3 regions of the Chryseobacterium sp. KCF3-3 genome follow, and region 2 is predicted to be linked to each of the others. Evidence: riboswitches for the same ligand, from Rfam matches in the RefSeq annotation. Region 2 holds a riboswitch; each other region holds the start of a gene.
What was found. A riboswitch is a leader RNA that binds a small molecule or an ion and turns the genes downstream of it on or off. The one in region 2 is predicted to bind cobalamin.
Positions count from the first base shown of each region.

Region 1: another riboswitch for cobalamin. It lies ahead of prpB (methylisocitrate lyase); the one in region 2 lies ahead of ACKTTZ_RS01275 (acyl-CoA thioesterase).
Region 3: another riboswitch for cobalamin. It lies ahead of ACKTTZ_RS10260 (TonB-dependent receptor); the one in region 2 lies ahead of ACKTTZ_RS01275 (acyl-CoA thioesterase).

Region 1 is NZ_AP035792.1:3,111,053-3,114,335, reverse strand. Features, by position in the region: gene ACKTTZ_RS14055 (hypothetical protein) at 1-382, opposite strand, end outside; cobalamin riboswitch at 631-824, shown strand; gene prpB (methylisocitrate lyase) at 1,272-2,180, shown strand; gene prpC (2-methylcitrate synthase) at 2,167-3,283, shown strand, end outside.
Region 2 is NZ_AP035792.1:269,410-272,692, forward strand. Features, by position in the region: gene ACKTTZ_RS01265 (ATP-binding cassette domain-containing protein) at 1-584, shown strand, start outside; gene ACKTTZ_RS01270 (hypothetical protein) at 615-1,415, shown strand; cobalamin riboswitch at 1,449-1,629, shown strand; gene ACKTTZ_RS01275 (acyl-CoA thioesterase) at 1,745-2,128, shown strand; gene ACKTTZ_RS01280 (HD domain-containing protein) at 2,188-2,778, opposite strand; gene ACKTTZ_RS01285 (XAC2610-related protein) at 2,780-3,283, opposite strand, start outside.
Region 3 is NZ_AP035792.1:2,302,157-2,305,439, reverse strand. Features, by position in the region: gene ACKTTZ_RS10265 (TonB-dependent receptor domain-containing protein) at 1-564, opposite strand, end outside; gene ACKTTZ_RS10260 (TonB-dependent receptor) at 600-1,688, opposite strand; cobalamin riboswitch at 1,797-1,982, opposite strand; gene ACKTTZ_RS10255 (transporter) at 2,075-3,022, opposite strand; gene ACKTTZ_RS10250 (cytochrome-c peroxidase) at 3,035-3,283, opposite strand, start outside.

The DNA of each region.
Region 1 (3,283 bases), 2.8 Mb from region 2:
CTTCATCAAAGTCTACTGAAATCTCAGTGTCAAAAGTGAGCAAATGTAAAAACTGTACACTATTTTCAGCGACAATATGAACTCCACCTTCATCTCCAAAAACCACAACAGGCATTTTATTTAAAGGCTGATCCGTTGCATTATTCCAGATTGCATAGAATGAACCTGAACCATTGGCCTGAGCAAAAGGCAGCATACTATTCAAAAAACTTTCATCATCACTCCAGCTTTTCAGTCCGGATTTACTATCGATTAACACACCAAAGCCTTGCGAATAATTTTCAAACGAGGAAATGGTATTCTGGAAGTAAATCAGTTTTTCAAGCTCTACAGGAACTTCACTCAAACCCAGATTTTGTTTAAATTCTGCAATGTCTACCATAATCAATAATATACGATTAATAAAATTTATAAAATGAAAGAAGAACAGTAAATTTATTAACTATCTTTAATTTTTCGGTTATCTTTTATATTAATTTAACAACACAAATAATCCGTTTTCACCCTAAAACACCCATCACAACTTAAGCATTTCCAATAGATTACAGTAAAAAAACTATTGATTACATAAAATATCTTTTTCGTTATTATAAAATACTTATATTTACCACCAAGGAGTTCTTAAAACCTTCTTTATCAACCGAAACTGGTTACACTTAGCTGTGTATTAAAAGGGAATCGTGTGTAAATCACGAACTGTCGCGCAACTGTAAGTAACAAACAAAAAGTTTTTATCAATTGATATCCACTGTATATTTTTCATATGGGAAGGATGATAAAAACCGTTACAAGTCAGGAGACCTGCCTATTTCGTATTGACGATGCTTTCGCGATTTGAAGCTTACAGTCAGGTATGATACGATATGGATATAGTGTGATAAAAACAGTTTTATCAACCTATGTTATTTTTTTGAGATGGATATGAGTGTACATTGGGTACTTCTCATGATTCTGTGGCTCATTCGTATCCCCTTTCCGTAATTTTTCTTTCTTCATAAAGCACCGCGAAGTTTACTGAGGACTTTTTATAGGATTTAATCAATGTAAAAAGTAATGGTGTACCAAAGCAATCTTAATTATTCGTGGAGTCGTAACAGGTTTATTTTACAGACCTGCTCAGGAAGATTTTATCAAAATTCTCATCAGCTGCAGGATAGTAAGATTTCTCAAATTGTCACCCATCTTTTCTTTTTTTACTCAAAAGCTATGTCTTTACAGATTCCCGGCTTCTTCACTGATAAACAAATTTCAACTCAACAATACATATTAAAATGATCAAAAATGAAAACTGGAAATCCCCCGGCCTGAAATTCCGGGAGGCAATGGAAAAAGAAAATCCCCTTCAGATTGTGGGAGCCATCAATGCCAATCATGCATTATTGGCACAGCAGGCTGGTTTTAATGCAATCTATCTTTCAGGAGGAGGTGTTGCTGCAGGATCTTTAGGAATTCCTGATTTAGGGATTACCACTCTGGATGATGTACTCATAGATGTTCAGCGTATTACTAATATTTGTGATTTACCCCTTTTGGTGGATATTGATACAGGATTTGGACCTTCTGCCTTTAATGTTGCCCGAACTATTAAATCATTAATCAAAGCTGGTGCAGCAGCCATTCACATTGAGGATCAGGTGGGTGCAAAACGTTGCGGACACCGTCCTGGAAAAGAAATCGTAAGCAAAGAGGAAATGGTAGACCGACTTAAAGCGGCTGCAGATGCCCGTACCGATGAAAATTTTGTGATTGGAGCCAGAACAGACGCTTTTGCAAATGAAGGTCTTGAAAAAACATTAGAAAGAGCCATCGCCTACAAGGAAGCTGGTGCAGATTTCATTTTTGCCGAAGCAGTACCCGATTTAAGTTTTTATCAAAAATTTGTTGATGCTGCCGGAATCCCCGTATTAGCCAACATTACTGAGTTTGGGATGATCAAAATGTACACCGTTGAAGAACTGAAAAACGCAGGTGTAGGGCTTATCCTCTACCCTCTTTCCGCATTCAGGGCAGCCAATAAAGCAGCACAGAATGTCTACCAGCATATCCGTCAGGATGGAACACAAGCTAACGTACTGGATACGATGCAGACCAGAGAAGAACTCTATCAAAGCATCGGCTACTATGATTATGAACAAAAATTAGATAACCTTTTTAAACAAAATACTCATGTCAACGAATAGCGAACCAACATTTAAACCTAAAAAAAGTGTAGCTCTTTCAGGGGTAACAGCAGGCAATACTGCTCTTTGCAGTGTAGGAAAAAGTGGAAATGACCTTCATTACAGAGGTTATGATATTTTGGATCTTGCAGAAAGAGCACAATTTGAGGAAGTAGCCTATCTTCTGATTTATGGCCAGCTGCCTACTGAAGCTCAACTCAAAAACTATAAAGCAAAATTAAAATCACTGAGAGGACTTCCCCACTCTGTAAGAAATATCTTAAAAAGTATTCCGGCAGCCGCACATCCAATGGACGTTATGCGTTCAATGGTTTCAGCAATCGGAAGTATTCAGCCTGAAAAAGATGACCACAATGTTGCGGGAGCAAGAGATATTGCCGACAAACTACTGGCTTCCTTCAGTTCAGGACTTTTATATTGGTATCACTATACACACAATGGCAAAGAGATCAATGTAGAAACGGACGATGATACTATTGGCGGACATTTCCTTCATTTGCTGCATGGTAAAAAAGCACCGGATTCGTGGGTGAAAGCAATGGAAATATCTCTTAATCTGTATGCTGAACATGAGTTTAATGCATCTACGTTCACTGCCCGAGTTATTGCCGGAACCTCATCGGACTTTTATTCTTGTATCACAGGAGCTATTGGTGCTTTGAGAGGTCCAAAACATGGAGGAGCCAATGAAGTAGCTTTCGAAATCCAAAGCCGCTACAATTCTCCTGATGAAGCAGAAGAAGACATCAGAAAACGTATTGCTGACAAAGAAGTAATCATCGGATTCGGACATCCTGTTTATACCATATCGGACCCAAGAAACGTAGTGATAAAAAAAGTAGCCAAAGAACTTTCCGAAGAAGCCGGAGACATGCTGCTGTATAATATTGCTGAAAGACTGGAAACTGTGATGTGGGGAGAAAAGAAAATGTTCCCGAATCTGGACTGGTTCTCTGCGGTATCTTATCACCTGATGGGAGTTCCCACATTGATGTTCACTCCGTTATTCGTTATCTCCAGAGTCACAGGATGGAGTGCACACATTATCGAACAAAGACAGGATGGAAAAATTATCCGCCCAAGTGCCAATTATACAGGCCCTG
Region 2 (3,283 bases):
AAACCGGGCAGATTATTGGAATTCTGGGCAGAAATGGTGTTGGAAAATCGACATTATTAAAAATTATTTTCGGAACTATAAGTAGCGATACCCAGTTTATAAGGTACAATGATAAAGTTCTGAAAAGCATTTCCGACAGAAAAAACAGAATTGCCTACCTGCCACAGGATACTTTCTTGCCAAAATACAATACCATTAAAAGCTTAATTCCTCTTTTTTGCAATAAGAAAAATACTGATCTATTATTCACTTCAGATCTGATCCGTCCTTTTTTGTCAGAGAAACCTAAAAATCTTTCCAGAGGTGAGCAGAGAGTCATTGAAGCTTTAATGATTATTTATTCCGAAGCGGATTTTATTTTACTTGATGAACCCTTCCACAGTCTTTCTCCGAAAATTTCTACAGCATTGAAAACAGCAATCATTGAACAGTCTAAGTATAAAGGATTCATTATTTCTGATCATAATTATCAGGAGGTTCTCGATATTTCACACCAAATATTTCTTCTTCGTGAAGGCTATCTGAAACAAATACAAGATTTAAAAGAACTGCAACGGTATAATTATCTTCCGAAAAGCATTTAATTTATATATTTGAGGGATCAAAAAATTTTCATGATGACTTTCATAAATAAAGCATTCTATTTATCCGCTTTCAGTATTTTATCTATTGCCTTTGTAAAAGGGCAGACAAAAGTTCCTTTTGGAGTTGTAAAAGCTGAAGAAGGATATGCCAATGTACGTGTACATAAAGACGATTACCGAAAAATTGTAGACAAGATCCGTATGCGTAAAGGAGATGTATTTGTTTATGTAAAACCAGCTCCCGGAGAAACGGAATGGATCTGGATCAAATATCCTGAGAAACAAGATGACGACAAGCCTTTTGTACGTTATGAAACTCTTGATAAGGAAGGCATGGTGAATAAAGGACGTATTGCCTATGTGGACCAGCTCCCTGCCTACACTCCATCTAGATCTAAAAACGGAAAATCCCTTATTTTTACAGACAATTCTGATCCTAAGATTCCTACTGCCCAAAGAAGCAAAGTGGTGATTGATATTTATCCTTCCAATGCCGGATACCGTAAAAAAGAAAAAGATGCAGAAGGAAAAATTCTTACCATTGATAAAGTAAAACCATGGGGAATCGGAAATGACCTTCCCGAAGGAATGACCGAAATCAAATCCATCAGAGTACAGCAACCCGGAAGAGGTTCTGTTTTTGTAAGAGAAGCCATCAAAAATATGTTCCAGCCTACCATGGATTTTGAGAACATTGGAGTTACTTCCCTTGATAACGATAATATTTTCCTTTATATGATAAACGGTTCAGGAGAAAACAGATACACTACACTCTGGACGATTAAGAAAGGAAGAGTAATCAGCCAGATTATTTTCCATAATCCGGAATAAATTCATTATTTTTGCACCCGAAAAGTTTTACACTTATTCATCACAGAAATTGGTTCTGCATCACTGCAGATTAAAAGGGAACCGTGTGAAAATCACGGACTGTCGCGCAACTGTAAGTAGCTGAAATCTTTATCAAAGATCCACTGTGCGAGGCATGGGAAGGAGATAAATGATGCTACAAGTCAGGAGACCTGCCTTTTTCTTAAACATGTAACTTTCGCGATTTGAAGTTGTATTGATCTGATGGATTGTTTCAGGAATTCTATAAGTTCCTGTCATTATTCTGTTGTTTTAATATCATTTCACATCGCTTTAATTAATAATGATATATGACTACAGAAGAAAGAATTGAAGCATCCGAAACCAGAATCTTTAAAGCGGTTTTCCCTAACACAACCAATCACTATGATACCCTTTTTGGAGGTACAGCAATGCAGCTGATGGATGAGGTAGCTTTTATCACAGCAACCCGTTTTGCCAGAAAAAGAGTGGTAACGGTAAGCAGCGATAAGATCGATTTCAAAAAACCTATTCCTGCCGGAACCATTGTTGAGCTGATCGGGAAAGTTTCATACGTGGGAAAAACCAGTATGAAAGTGAATGTTGAAATTTATACTGAACAGATGTATTCCTATGAAAGAGAAAAAGCAATTATAGGTGATTTTACTTTTGTAGCGATTGACGAATTCAAGAAACCAATTCAGATACTATAAATAATAAAGCATCGGGCGGCCATTGGCCGCCCGATGCTTTATTATATTTTTCATTGAAATTATTTCAGCACTTTTTCTGTTTCCAGACTTTTATTCAATAAAAGCTCAAAAGCCTCTCCCATTTCATCCGATGCTCTTCTGATCGCATTTTCAAGCATATTTCGGATTTGTCTTTCTGTCACTCCAGCTTCTGTCCAGCTTTTTCCGGAAGTATGAGAATTTAAGATAAACGGCATGATTCTATCAATTCCACACGCAAAAATAGCATCAGGAGTTTTCTCATCCTCAAATTCCAGCCATAAATTAAAAAATTCCGAACGCAAAGGTTCATCCAGAATTCCAAAGATTTTCTGGGCCGAAGCTTTCTCTCTTTCAAACTTTCCTACCATTGCTTTTTCGTCAAAAATAAAAGTATCTCCCGCTTCTATTTCTACAAGATCATGAATGGAAAGCATTCTTATCACTCTCAACAAATCAATATCTGCACGGTTTTTAGCATACGGATAAAGGATCTGAGCCAGAATAATAATCTGCCAGGAGTGTTCCGCTGTATTCTCTCTTCGGGAATCATCTGCATTATAATTTCTTCGCTGTACGTTTTTAAGTGCATCTACTGCCAGAATAAAATCAATCTCTTTCTGAATTTTCATCTTACTTCTTATTTCTGTTATATTGATCAGACGGATATACCTTTGTTTTGGTAATCCATTTATTATTTATCTTTTCTTTAGTGGTCACTTTTACAGAGCCTTCAACACTCATATCCTCTTCTTTTTCAAAAACTTTGTCAAGTCCTTTATTCGGAATTACAGCATATTCTGTGGTAAAAATATCACAGCAGCCGGACTTTCCATAAGAAATAAGACGTTTACGCTGGGCATCGACATCAAAAATATCCAGACCATTTGAACCCAGCTCTGTAAGTTCCTCGCTTTTTACAAACCCCATTCTTGTTTTGTTGAAGACATATACGTCATAAGATGCTCCGCTATAATTTCCCATATTTCCGTTTCGTATCGCAACATCTTCCGTTCCATCGAAATTAAAGTCATCTATGATCACAGCACGTTGATCTTTTAAAAGTGGAATCAATTTCCCCTGGATCGGTTTTTGACCTTGTTCTGTATATAAAATCAGATCATCAGAAATAAAAGT
Region 3 (3,283 bases), 2.0 Mb from region 2:
TCTTGCGCTTTGATAAGTATAAGAAAGCAATGGTCTAAAATTGACTTTTCCCACCTGAAACTCAGTCTGCACATTCACATCAGCTCCAATGATTTCAACCATTCCCAGGTTCATCATCAGCCAGCGGAACATGCTTCCGTTAGGGGCAGCTACAATTTTATCCTGCACTTTATTGTAGTAACCGTCTACTTTAGCATAAAATGTTTTAAAGAAACGGTTGGTATAATTCTTCTGATAAGTAAATCCTACATCATATTGATTGGTGAATTCCGGTTTCAGATAAGTATTTCCGATATTGGTATAATACAAATCATTAAAGGTTGGAAGTCTGAAAATCCTTTTATAGAAAGCTCTTAGGGTAAGCTCAGGAATGATTTCCGGCTGATAGCTCATAAATACGGCTGGCGTCCACTCTCTGGCATCTCCCGGTCTTTTATTTTTTCTTACTTCTTCAAAAGTAAAGGTTCCTAAAAGGCTTCCCAGAATTTTGAATCTGTTCCACTGATAGGTTGTCGCCAATGCGACCAATGTGGTATAACGTGTAGGATAAGAAAAGTTATCCAGATTGGCATCCAGATTATTGTACTGAAAGTCTCCACTCAGGCTGACATCCCAATTGGGAGTAATGGAATAGATATTCGATGAAGAAAGGTAGAGCTCTCTTTGAAATAGGTATTATCAGTATAAATAATAGACTGCGAACGAACCGTATCCATAAAATGGGTATAATCGTAAGCAAATTTTGCTTTCAGCTGTGTTTCAAATTTCGGGAACAGTTTTTTTCTCAGATTAGCCTGTACAAAATAATTCTCATCGGAAAGCCTCGCTCCTCTTCCTTCGAAACGGCCATTCACAATAGGTGCCGGCATTCCGCGGTCTGAAATATAACCGTAACCACGGATATTCCAGCTTCCGTTATTTAAAGTTCCGTTTAAAGAAGTTTCAAAACGTTTTGCCCGAATATCTGAATCCTGTCTCTTTGCAATGGTATCATAAGCCTGTTGTCCATCAGGATATTTCTTGGCATAACGAAATCTGTAAATTCCGTCACTCTGCATAAATTCTCCACTGAAGCTGGCAGAAACCCTGTCTGAAATCTTCTGTTCCAACCGGAATGAAGGATTAAAGAGATCAATGGAAGCACTTTTTGCTCTTATCACCAAATTGGTTTTTCTATTTCCTTTAAATACTGGTATTTTAGGCTGCAAATAGATAGCCCCTGAAGACCCGAAGTCTTTTGCCGGCTGGAAAATCTCACTTTTCTGTCCGTTATACAATGATATTTCTTCCAGATCATCCAGAGAATATCGTCCCAGATCCACCAGTCCGTTTTGGGCATTTCCCAATTGAATTCCGTCATAGAAAACACCCACATGCTGACTTCCCATACTTCGGATATTAATGGTTTTCAAACCACCCAATCCGCCGTAATCTTTAATCTGAACACCTGAAAAGTACCGCAGTGCATCAGCAACAGAATGACTATTCAGTCTTTCCAGCTGCTCTCCCTGTAGGATTTGTGCCGGAAGGATTTCTTTAAAATTCTTTTTGTAAAGATTGATTCCTTTAATAGTCTCTTCCTGAAGGCTGTCGTTTTTCTTGGTTTGAGAAGATAAAAGTTGAGATGTGATCACCAATATTGTGAAAACAGCTTTATGAATTGCAGAAGTAATTAGTTTTGCCGCCATTAGCTCATTTAGGGTAATGAAGACGCTAATGGATATAAGAATACAACGACAAAGCACAGCTGTCACTGCACAGAATCATTGATGTCCTAAGCTTTATTCCACGAAAGCGTCAAACGATTATTTTCTGGCAGGTCTTCTGACTTACTCCATTTTTGAAATCCTTCCCATTAAAAAACAGTGGATATATTCTTCAAAAACTTTGGTGCGGAGCTTACAGCAGCGGGTCTGTTCCGGATTTTCACCGGATTCCCTTTTAAGAGCTTTTTAGGGCTCACCAAATTTCGGCAAAGATAAATAATTATTCCTAATCCCCAATTAAAATCATGATTCATAAACAATTAAAGCTCCCGAAGGAGCTTTAACGTCATTTTATTGAGGGTGTCACTTTAAATTCCAATATTCAGGAAAACACTGAATCTCGATTTTGCTTCAATATCTCCTCCCGCCAGATGCGTATACATAGGAAGCATGATCTCACTTCCAAGACTGAGTTTTTTATAAGAAGCTTCAAATCCCAATTTTCCATACAAAGCACTTCCAGCAGTATTAGGCAAGGCTTCATCGAACTGTTTGTTCTGAGCATAAACTTCTCCCTGAACTCCCGTTTTTACAGAAAAAATAGATTTTTCATTCCCCGCAACCTGATAAAAACCTGTTGCAGCATAATTCCATTGGTTTCCGAAACGGTAATTTTTCTTATTCTCTGTTTTGATGGTATAATCTGTATTGACCAATAAGGCTACTTTATTTTTCTGAAACTTATAATTCAAAGCTGCCTGATAATCCCAGCTTCCGGTTCCCAGCTGAAAACTCGGATTGACTCCGGATGCTCCTTTTTCATCAAATTTTCCCAAAGGAATTTTCACACCCAAACCTCCGCTCAGGTGATGGAAATTATCTTTAGAGCTCATCAGCTGATAAATTCCCATCAGGTTCAGATCTCCAATCCCATTGATTTTAATATCTCCCTGCATGGTTTTCTTCTCATGAAAATGGAATGGCAGGCTCGCATATACACTCAACTTTTTAGTCAGTGGAATTTTCCCCCAAAGCTGCAGCGTATTGAAATACTGATCCTGTGTCAGGTCTTTTACAAACAAGTTCTCTTTCGCTTTATAATGCTGTGCAAAGTATTTGATTCCGATAAACTGTGGATTCAGTAAAGATTCAAAGCCGGAAGATCCGTTTCCTGCAGCACACCCACAGGCATCACAATCATCATCAAAATCGAATCTGCTAAAGGTTTCCGGAGCACTATAAGCACTGTCTCTAATGGTTTTTGCCTGATACTGACTCAACAGGATCAAACTTACTATCACTATAATCTTCTTCATGTTTTCTATAAATTATTCTGCAAATTTTGGATTGGATATAAAACTTTTATCCGACAATGTTTTCAGGAACGCAATGATTGATTGTTTTTCCTGACTATTCATGGCAATTCCCACATGTCCGTTCTGTTTCAGCTGTGGATCAAGGTTGGCATTATCTTCTACCTGATCTGAATAAAAATTGAGTACAGCGTCTAACGTGTAAAACCTTCCGTCATGCATATAAGGTGCGGTGTATTCTACATTTCTTAAACTCGGAACACG